4 regions of the Bradyrhizobium sp. USDA 3311 genome follow, and region 4 is predicted to be linked to each of the others. Evidence: predicted binding sites of a transcription regulator. Region 4 holds the regulator's gene; each other region holds the start of a gene.
The links. Region 4 encodes LexA, which represses DNA repair genes until DNA is damaged. Its sites were predicted from a motif close to TGTTCNNNNTGTGTTCNG; they were not measured.

Region 1: the regulator LexA is predicted to act here: its motif matches at 727-744, upstream of ACVWW6_RS39345 (DUF3072 domain-containing protein).
Region 2: the regulator LexA is predicted to act here: its motif matches at 1,153-1,170, upstream of ACVWW6_RS13395 (ribonuclease T2 family protein).
Region 3: the regulator LexA is predicted to act here: its motif matches at 901-918, upstream of ACVWW6_RS37125 (ImuA family protein).

What each region holds. Positions count from the first base shown of each region.
Region 1 is NZ_JBSSFI010000001.1:8,263,796-8,265,989, forward strand. Features, by position in the region: gene ACVWW6_RS39330 (hypothetical protein) at 1-122, shown strand, start outside; gene ACVWW6_RS39335 (hypothetical protein) at 219-425, opposite strand; gene ACVWW6_RS39340 (hypothetical protein) at 444-665, opposite strand; gene ACVWW6_RS39345 (DUF3072 domain-containing protein) at 781-975, shown strand; gene ACVWW6_RS39350 (DUF6496 domain-containing protein) at 1,067-1,342, shown strand; gene ACVWW6_RS39355 (hypothetical protein) at 1,355-1,717, opposite strand; gene ACVWW6_RS39360 (Do family serine endopeptidase) at 1,991-2,194, opposite strand, start outside.
Region 2 is NZ_JBSSFI010000001.1:2,837,861-2,840,054, forward strand. Features, by position in the region: gene ACVWW6_RS13390 (23S rRNA (adenine(2030)-N(6))-methyltransferase RlmJ) at 1-265, opposite strand, end outside; gene ACVWW6_RS13395 (ribonuclease T2 family protein) at 390-1,106, opposite strand; gene ACVWW6_RS13400 (hypothetical protein) at 1,228-1,692, opposite strand; gene ACVWW6_RS13405 (hypothetical protein) at 1,874-2,167, shown strand.
Region 3 is NZ_JBSSFI010000001.1:7,762,783-7,764,976, reverse strand. Features, by position in the region: gene ACVWW6_RS37130 (UdgX family uracil-DNA binding protein) at 1-817, opposite strand, end outside; gene ACVWW6_RS37125 (ImuA family protein) at 984-1,769, shown strand; gene ACVWW6_RS37120 (Y-family DNA polymerase) at 1,669-2,194, shown strand, end outside.
Region 4 is NZ_JBSSFI010000001.1:5,632,686-5,634,879, forward strand. Features, by position in the region: gene ACVWW6_RS26920 (hypothetical protein) at 23-223, opposite strand; gene lexA (transcriptional repressor LexA) at 498-1,193, opposite strand; gene ACVWW6_RS26930 (molybdopterin molybdotransferase MoeA) at 1,369-2,194, opposite strand, start outside.

The DNA.
Region 1 (2,194 bases), 2.6 Mb from region 4:
CGCAGACGACGGGCGCCAACACGAAATCCAAGGGCGCCGATCCTTCCGGTCAGGGCGGCTCCGGTCCCGGCTCCGATCAGGGCGGCACCATGACGAACAAGGGTACTGGCAACACCAAGTAGACTCGCCGTCGTTCATCGAAGGCCCCGTGATCGCGGGGCCTTCTTGCTTTGCTGTTCGATACAAGCCTTCTCACGCCACATCGTCGGCGCACGCCTTTAGCTGCGCCGGATGTCGGCGATGTTCGGGCCGCCTGCGGAGTTCGTCTTCACGAGATGGTCGAGCCGCGCCCGCTTGCGCGCGATCAGAAGCTGGGCCGCAGCGTCGTCGAGACCCTCACGCTGCAATTGCCGGATCGCGGACCCCAGCTCCAGGATCTCGGCGCGCAGTCTCAAGATCCGGTACGTGTCCGGGTCTTCCTCCACGGCACGCTCCCAAATGTCTCAGCGACGCACGATTGCGCGCACGGGATCAGCGGCTTTCTTGAGGGAACGAAGACGTACACGATCGCGAACATCCGGCAGGACATCACCACCACCAGCCGCCTTCCATTCGCCGATCAGCAGATTGATTTTCCGGCGCAGATCCATCTGCGCCAGGGCCTTTTCTGTGCAGTCGCGATCGCGGTCGACGAGCTCGCGCACGGACGCCTCGACATCGGCCATTTCCAGCCTCAAGGCACTGATCTTACGTCGAATTTCATTAATTCTGTTGTCCATAGCTTCTTAGAACAAAATAAGAACATATAGTCAAGTCACGATTTCAGAACGGAGAGGCCAGATGCAGGTTCAAGGTAAATACGACGCCAGGGTTTTCCTCGCGGAGCAGATGACGCGGGCACAAGGCCTGAGGTTGAAGCGGCTCAGCGAGGAGGCCTATCAGCCCACGCAATATGATCGGGGTCTGTCCTTCACTGAAGCTGCGCGCCGCATCCAGGTGCTCGAGGCGGAGATCGAACTGGCGAATTCCTTCTAGCCAGGCTGCGTCGCGCATCCGGACGTTGCGGGCGCGCCTTCGGAACCATGCCTGTGTCGAATGGTTTTCTCCCGGCCAAGGGAGAATCTGAATGGCACGCAAGGCAAAGAAGCGCCGTTACTCGCGCAGCGCCGGGAGCGATGTCGAAAGCGAAATGCGGCGCTACAAGAAGGGCACGGCCAAGAGCGGCCGCGGTGGTCGCGGCGGACGCGTGAAGAGCCGCAAGCAGGCGATCGCAATCGGCCTGTCGAAGGCGCGCAAGAAAGGCAAGAAGGTCCCGAAAAAGGCCTCGAAGAAAACTGCCAAGAAGAAGATGGCCAAGAGAGCAGCCAAGAAAACGTCCAAGCGCAAATCCGCCAAGCGGTAGTGGCAATCGGCGCTAGATCATGCTGCCCGGCATGAAGCAGCGGATCGAGATGCCAAACGCGGTCTTCACCGGCCACACCATGGTGCGACCGGCGCGGTTCGGCTCGGTGATGACGGCTTCATCGGGCACATCGACCCACTGCCCATCGAGGCGTACGCGATAGTGCCCGTCATGCGATTCCCAATCGGGATCGGAGACGGCAAATCCGTCGGCATCCGAGCAGCACGGGCCGAGATGGCTGCGCAGACTGTCGAACCAGGGCTTGAGCGGCGAATCGGCGTAGCGGCCGTCATCACGCCCCAGGGCGCCTCCAGCCGACAGCACGAGCGGCGCCACGAGCAGCGCACATCTCAGCGAGAGCTTCAATCGATCCATGTCGGCACCGATCAAATACGAACCGCCGGCCGGTTCCACAAAACGGCCGGACGTCCGAAGTTCCACTCTAGCAGCTCGCCTGGGCGTCTTCATTGCCGCCAAGGCGACACGCGATTTCGAACTCTGACGAGCGAACGCGGCTTTTTCGGACGAACCCGTCACCAATGCTGCCGTTAACGAGAATGTTATCGGCGGGCTGTTGGTATCCCGGATGCAAACGAGAAAAGGCGGCCCAAAGGCCGCCCTTTTGGATTTGCACTGGTGGAGCTCGACTTACGCGAGCGGCACCGCGACGAACCGGGTCGCGTCCGCGCTTCTGACCTGCAACAGCACGCTGTTCTTGCCGGACGATTTCGCCTGCGCCAGCTCGGACCGGACGTCGCCGACATTGGCGACGGGCTTGCCGCCGACATTGAGGATGACGTCGCCGGTCTGGATGCCGCGCTGCGCCGCCGGCCCTTGCGGATCGACCTCGGT
Region 2 (2,194 bases), 2.8 Mb from region 4:
CGCGGACGATGTCGAGATAAGGCTTTGTCAGCGCCGCGGTCTCGTTCGACAGGCGCGCCTGCATCAGTCGCGCGATGCCGGTCAGCCATTCGCCACCGCGCCGCGCCTCGTCGCTTTCGAGATCGTAGAGGCCGGCGCCGGCATGGGTGTCGATGACGCGGAACGCCCCCGGCTTGTCCTGCAAATAAGTGAGAATGCGCGCCAGCACGATGTGCTTGATGACATCGGCAAAGTTGCCGGCATGAAAGGCGTGACGGTAGTTCATGGCGGAGAGTTACGACATCGCGCGATGAAAGTAACTCCCGTCATTCCGGGGCGGTACGTAGCACCGAACTGCGCACCATAGTTCACGCTTCGCGTGCCCCGGAATGACGGAGCTGATTTAGCAGCTACCCACCCCTGATCGGCGGCATCGTCACCTGGTCGCGGCGGCAGGCGCGGCGGTCCATCTCCTCGCAGGCGCGGAATTGCAGGTCCTTGCTGAGGCAGATGCGGACCTCGGACAGCCGCGTCCGGTTGCAGGTGACCGAGACGGCGGCGCTGCCGAGGCCCGGATTGGCCTTGATGAAGGCCTCCTCGACGTCGGCAGGCGCCACGGTCTTGGCCTGCGACAATTCGAGATATTCGGCCGGAATCTTGATGGCGGCGCGCGCTTTCCTGATCGTCTCGAAATAGCTGCGGTCGGCGAGCCCCGAGCAGGTGCCGTGCTTGTCCCACTCGTTGAAGATCAGGCCCGGCGCCGGCATCAGGTCGAGCATCGAGGAGACGATGCTGCGGTTCAGCCGCGGCGCCGGCCGCTGGCAATATTCCGGGAAGCCGTTCTCATATTGCGGCCACAGCCCGTGCACCACGAAGGAATAGGGCCGGCCGCTGCACTGGATCTGGGAGCGGCCGCCGCGCTCCGCCGCCTCCTCGCAGAAGGAGGGCGACCACGAGAGGGACAGCACATAGAAATCGAATTCGCCGGGCGCGTTCTGCCGCCTGTCCTGGGCTTTCGCGACGCCCGCCGGCAAGACCAGCCCGGCGGCAAGGGGCAGGGCAAAGGTCAAGGCCAAGGTCAGCGAGATCATCAGGCGGGAGAACGAATGCAATCTGGAATGAAACATGGCGACGCCCCTCAACTAGACTGTGCAATCGAGCCTAGCAGGCGATGAGAACATTTCAAGAACAAAATTCGGGCGGCGCCCGTGTCGGGCCGCTGGCTCGGTCCGAATCAGGGCTGTCGAATTACTGCTTGGCGGCGCGGCAGGCCGGATTGTAGGCCCAGTTGCGGTCGAGCCCGACCACGCACCATTCGACACCATTGCCGTAACCGGCGAAGCCGCCATCCTCGATGATCGAGAAATGCACCTTGCGCACCTTGCCGTCGTTGAGCATGGCCTCGCCGGTGCAATAACGGCGCGGAATATTGTCGGACTGCCAGGGTCGGAACGCGGTCTCGTGCACGGCGGAGAAGCCGGTGATCTTCAACGAGGAATTCCAGAAGGCGCTTTCCTTCTCCCAGAACTGGGTGGCGATCGTCGGCAGCGCCTTGTCGCAATCGGCCACATTGCCGTCATAGCGCGGTCCGCTCAGCCAGAAATTCAGCTCCAGCGGATTGGCGGCCCTGGCCTCACCGAGCGACAGCGCCCCGAACATGAGGCCGAGCACGGCGGCAAAGCGGAGCGATTTCAGGGAGGTCGAGGCGCGCATGGGCAATCCAGACAGATGATCTGCGGAGGTCGGACGGTGCCGCGAAGGGCGGGTGAGGTCAAGTGCAGCGCGGCAACACTTGGCCAGGAGTTGACCAGAACGTCGCATCCGACAGGGCTTCAGTTCTTTTCACTTCCGTCCCGGCACCGTAAACTGGCGCCAACCAATTGGAGTAACGGGAATGCGAATCATTGCGGCCGCGGGCCTTCTTGCCCTGGGTATGATGGCGGGCCAGTCGGCGCGCGCCGATATCCTTCCTGTGCCCCCGTTCAAGGGCAACGACACCGGCGGCATCATCGCCTATTCGATGGCCAATCAGGTCGATGCGCGGCAGGTCGCGGTCGATCATTGCGCGCGGTACGGCAAGGTCGTCAAATTCCTCGGCGTGCAGGCCTATGAGGGCGGCTACATCTCGTTCTCCTGCCGCTGGGTGCCCTATGGCGCCGCCAACCAGCCGATCCGCACGCTGTACTGAGGCGTTTTCGTAACGCAGCGATCTCTC
Region 3 (2,194 bases), 2.1 Mb from region 4:
CGAGATCGTTGGCGGCGGCTTTGTGTCCCATGATGGCTTCCGGACGTGGGGAGATCCGTCCGCCGGTCCAGCGTTCGGCATCGGCGAGCAGGGGTCCAAGTATCGATCCAAGTACCGATGCGTCCTGGAGGTTCCTCCGGCGCTTCACCGGCGCGTCGGTCGTGGTCAGCCGGCCGGGCTGGAAATGGCGCCGCCAGGTTTCCTCCAGGCGGCCTGGGGCCGGCCACTCCGTCCGGCTGATGCCAGGCGTGAAGGAGATCGCGTGACCGTTCCAATGGGCACAAACGTCAGGCGTGAGGATCGACCAGGGCATGTCGGCAAAACGACGCGCAAAGAACGGCGCGGCGAATGCGACGATGTGATGCTCCGGCTCGAACCAGGCGGCGTAATGCGCCTTCTGCTCGCGCCCGATCTCGCGGAAGCGGACGAGATCGCGCATCCGCTGTGCATCGTGCTGCACGCTGCCAGCCATCGCGGTTGCCTGCGCCACGTCGGGATCGCTCATCGTTACGAGCAGGTCGTGATCGGCCTTCAATCGACAGAGCAGGCGATAGAGCAGCGCAAAACGCTCGCCCTCGCGATGCAGGATCGCGATGCGGGCAAGCTCGATGAAATTGGCCGGCACGGTGAACGTGCTCTCGGTCTCGATCGGCGGAAGGCTTGGCGCTTCGGACAGGCCGGGCGGCATCTGGTCTTTCGTCTGGCCTTGCACGTGCCACACCACGTCCGCCGGGGCGACGTGGTGCAGCGCGAATGCGCGTGCGGCTTTACGCCAGCCGTCGAAATCGGTCTCGCTGTCCAGGGTGACGAGGTACATGGCACTCGAATCCTCTTGATTCCGCTCATGAATCCATGGGCGCGCCAATTCGATTGACTCCAGGGGCGCCGTTAGCTTTATATTAGAACATATCATGAACAAATGAGCCAGCCGCTGGTTCTCTTTTTGAGAGCCACCGGCAATCACCTCTGAAGGAGCGGCGTATATGAGCGGCGCACGCACAAGCGCGCTTGCGACCTTGCGCAGCCAGATCGAGCGCATCGAGACGGCGGAGGTCGTGCATCAGCATGATCGCGTCGCGCTTGGCCACGGCGAGGTCGACAGCGCGCTGAAGGGCGGGCTCGCGCGCGCGGCGATCCACGAGGTGTTTTGCGAGGGGCGCCAGGGCGCCGCCGCGACCGGGTTTGTCATGGGCGTTGCGGGACGCGTGACCGCGCGCCGGCCGCTGTTGTGGGTGCGGCAGGATTTTTCGGAACTGGAAGCCGGCGCGCTGTCGATGAGCGGGCTCGCCGAGCTCGGCCTCGACCCGCGCCGCGTGGTGATGGTGCGCGCGGCCGATGTGGAGGGTGCGCTGCGCACTTCGGCCGATGCACTGGCCTGCGATGCGCTCGGCGCGGTCGTGCTCGAGCTCTGGGGCGAGACGCGGCAATTCGATCTCGTGGCGAGCCGCAAGCTGACGCTGGCCGCGCAAGGCTCCGGCGTCACCGGCCTGCTGTTGCGGATGGCCGCGCAGCCGCTGCCCTCGACTGCCGAGACCAGATGGATGCTGCGCGCGGCGCATTCGCCGCCGGGCACGATGTGGAATGCCTGGGGCGCGCCGCGCTTCGATGCCGAGCTGTTGCGCAATCGTCATGGCCCGTGCGGCCGGTGGATCATGGAATGGAAATGTGATGAGTGCCAGTTCAGTGAACCGTCGACGTATTCTCAGCTTGTGGCTGCCGCGCCTGCCCATCGACCGGATCCAGCGGTTCTTCAACGGCGGGCTGGGTAAGACCAAAGCGTTTTCGAGCGAAGTGGGTACCGGTTCGCGTGAAGAAAACGCGTCAAAACAAAAAGACGAGCCCAGCATCGTCGTCATCAAAGAGACCAATGCGCTGGTGATCCATGCGCTTGACGATGCGGCGTCGCGGCTGGGCCTGCATATCGGCCAGCCCCTGGCCAATGCGCGGGCGATGTGCCCGGACTTGCGGGTGTTCGATGCCGATGTCGTCGCCGATGCGAAGACGCTGAGCGACATCGCCGACTGGTGCGACCGTTTCACGCCGCTGGTGGCGCTCGATCCGCCGCACGGGCTGTTCCTTGATATCACCGGCTGCGCGCATCTGTTCGGCGGCGAAGCCGCGCTGTTGCAGACGCTCATTCGCGCGCTCGGCCGACAAGGCTTTGCCGTCAGCGCGGCGATTGCCGGCACCTCGG
Region 4 (2,194 bases):
GTGCATTTGGCGTGCATCTTCGTCAGCGACCAGCAGGTGCCGACCAGCCCGAATATTGCCAGGCGGGTTGCGACGGCTGCGCGACGGCGTTGCGCAATTGCTCGCTCGCCGTCGTCGGCGTTGCCTTGCGGGCATGGTGCGACTGCGCGGCGAAGGCTTGCGATGCCGACGCGGATGCTGCGATCAGCGCCACCGTGACGGTGCTCAAAACGATCTTGCGCATTGATTGCCTCCTCGATCTCCAGGGCCACGAAGCGATGAGGGCTTCGTGCGGCGTCGCGAGGATGTAGCGCTAGAGAGGGGCCGGATAATCTGAGCAAAACCAGAAAGACTATCCAGCCGGAGCGGACAATCGTCAACGCGCGGGTCGCCAACCGGCGGGCCGCGCTTTAGGTGATTGTTTGAGCATGATCTCCGCGCAAGCGCGTCCTGCGCTTGTCGCGAGGGAAAACCGCTGCGCACTTTGTGCTAACGCGGCCCTCCAGTCCGGATCACGCTCAGTACTTCCGGTACAGGCCGATCAGCTTGCCCTGAATCTTCACCCGGTTGGGCGGCAGGATGCGGACCTCATAGGCCGCATTGGCGGGCTCGAGCGCGATCGAGGCGCCGCGGCGGCGGAAGCGCTTCAGCGTCGCTTCCTCGTCGTCGATCAGCGCCACCACGATGTCGCCGGTGTCGGCGCTCTCATTGCGCTGGATCAGCGCCATGTCGCCGTCGAGGATGCCGGCTTCGACCATCGAGTCGCCGCGCACTTCGAGCGCGTAGTGCTCGCCCGAGCCGAGCATGTCGGGCGGTACGCTGATGGTGTGGCTGCGGGTCTGCAACGCTTCGATCGGCGTGCCGGCCGCGATACGGCCCATCACCGGCACCGCAACGGGGCGTTCGCCCTCGTCCGCGCTGGAGCTCGCTCGCACCTTGCCGAGATTGCCCTCGATGACGCTCGGCGTGAAGCCACGGCGGTTGCCAGCGGCGGCCTGCAGCTCGGGCAACTTGATCACCTCGATCGCGCGGGCCCGGTTGGGCAGGCGCCGGATGAAGCCGCGCTCCTCCAGTGCGGTGATCAGGCGATGGATGCCTGACTTCGAGCGCAGGTCGAGCGCGTCCTTCATCTCGTCGAAGGAGGGCGGCACACCGCTTTCCTTCAAACGCTCGCTGATGAATCGCAGAAGCTCGTATTGTTTGCGCGTTAACATCTCGACCAAATCCCCCGGTTGATGTCGTTCGATTCCGAGACGGTGAATTCAGCGGCGAGCCGCCAGATGCTCGAAACAAATCATGAACGGACACTATATGTTCGATATGTGTTCCGCAACTGCTTAATTTACCGTGAACGCGACAAAGTTCGCGGAACGCGCAGGACCAGTGCGTTCAGGCGGGCAGTCGCAGCACCTCGCAAGGCGCGCCTGCCTCGGCCTTCGGCGCGAACGGCGCGCGCACGAGAAGTGCCTGCGCCGCAGCGAGATTCGCAAGCAGCGAGGAATCCTGATGATTGACGGGAAGGGCGACAAGCATGCCGTCGTCGCGCCGCTCCAGGCGCGCACGAAGATAGTCCTCGCGCTGGTCATTGGCACCGACATCGCGGCCGAGCACGGCGCGCTCGCGACGATGGTGAATCACGGCGCGGCCCGACAGGGCGCGAATCAACGGCACCATGAACAGGAAGCCGCACACATAGGACGACACGGGATTGCCGGGCAGGCCGATCACACCCATCGCCCCTAGCCGGCCTTGCATCATCGGCTTGCCCGGCCGCATCGCGATCTTCCAGAACGCCATCGCAATGCCTTCGGTCTTCAGCGCCTGCTGGACCAGATCGTGGTCGCCGACCGAGGCGCCGCCGATCGTGATCAGGATGTCGGCGCCGCTCTCTCGGGCACGGCGGATGCCGGCTGTGGTGGCCTCCAGCGTATCGGCGGCAACGCCGAGGTCGATGGTATCTGCGCCCTCCCGGCGGGCGAGGGCGTGCAGGGCATAGCCGTTGGAATAGACGATCTGGCCGGGGCCCGGCGTGGTGCCCGGCATCACCAGCTCGTCGCCGGTGGCGAGGATCGCGACCTTCGGACGGCGGCGGATGGGGAGGTCTGGGTGGTTCATCCCGGCGGCGAGCGCGAGGTCGCGCTCGGTGAGCCGGGTTCCCTTGCGCAGGAGCACGTCGCCCTCGCGGAAGTCGACGCCGGCGGGCCGGATGTGCCGA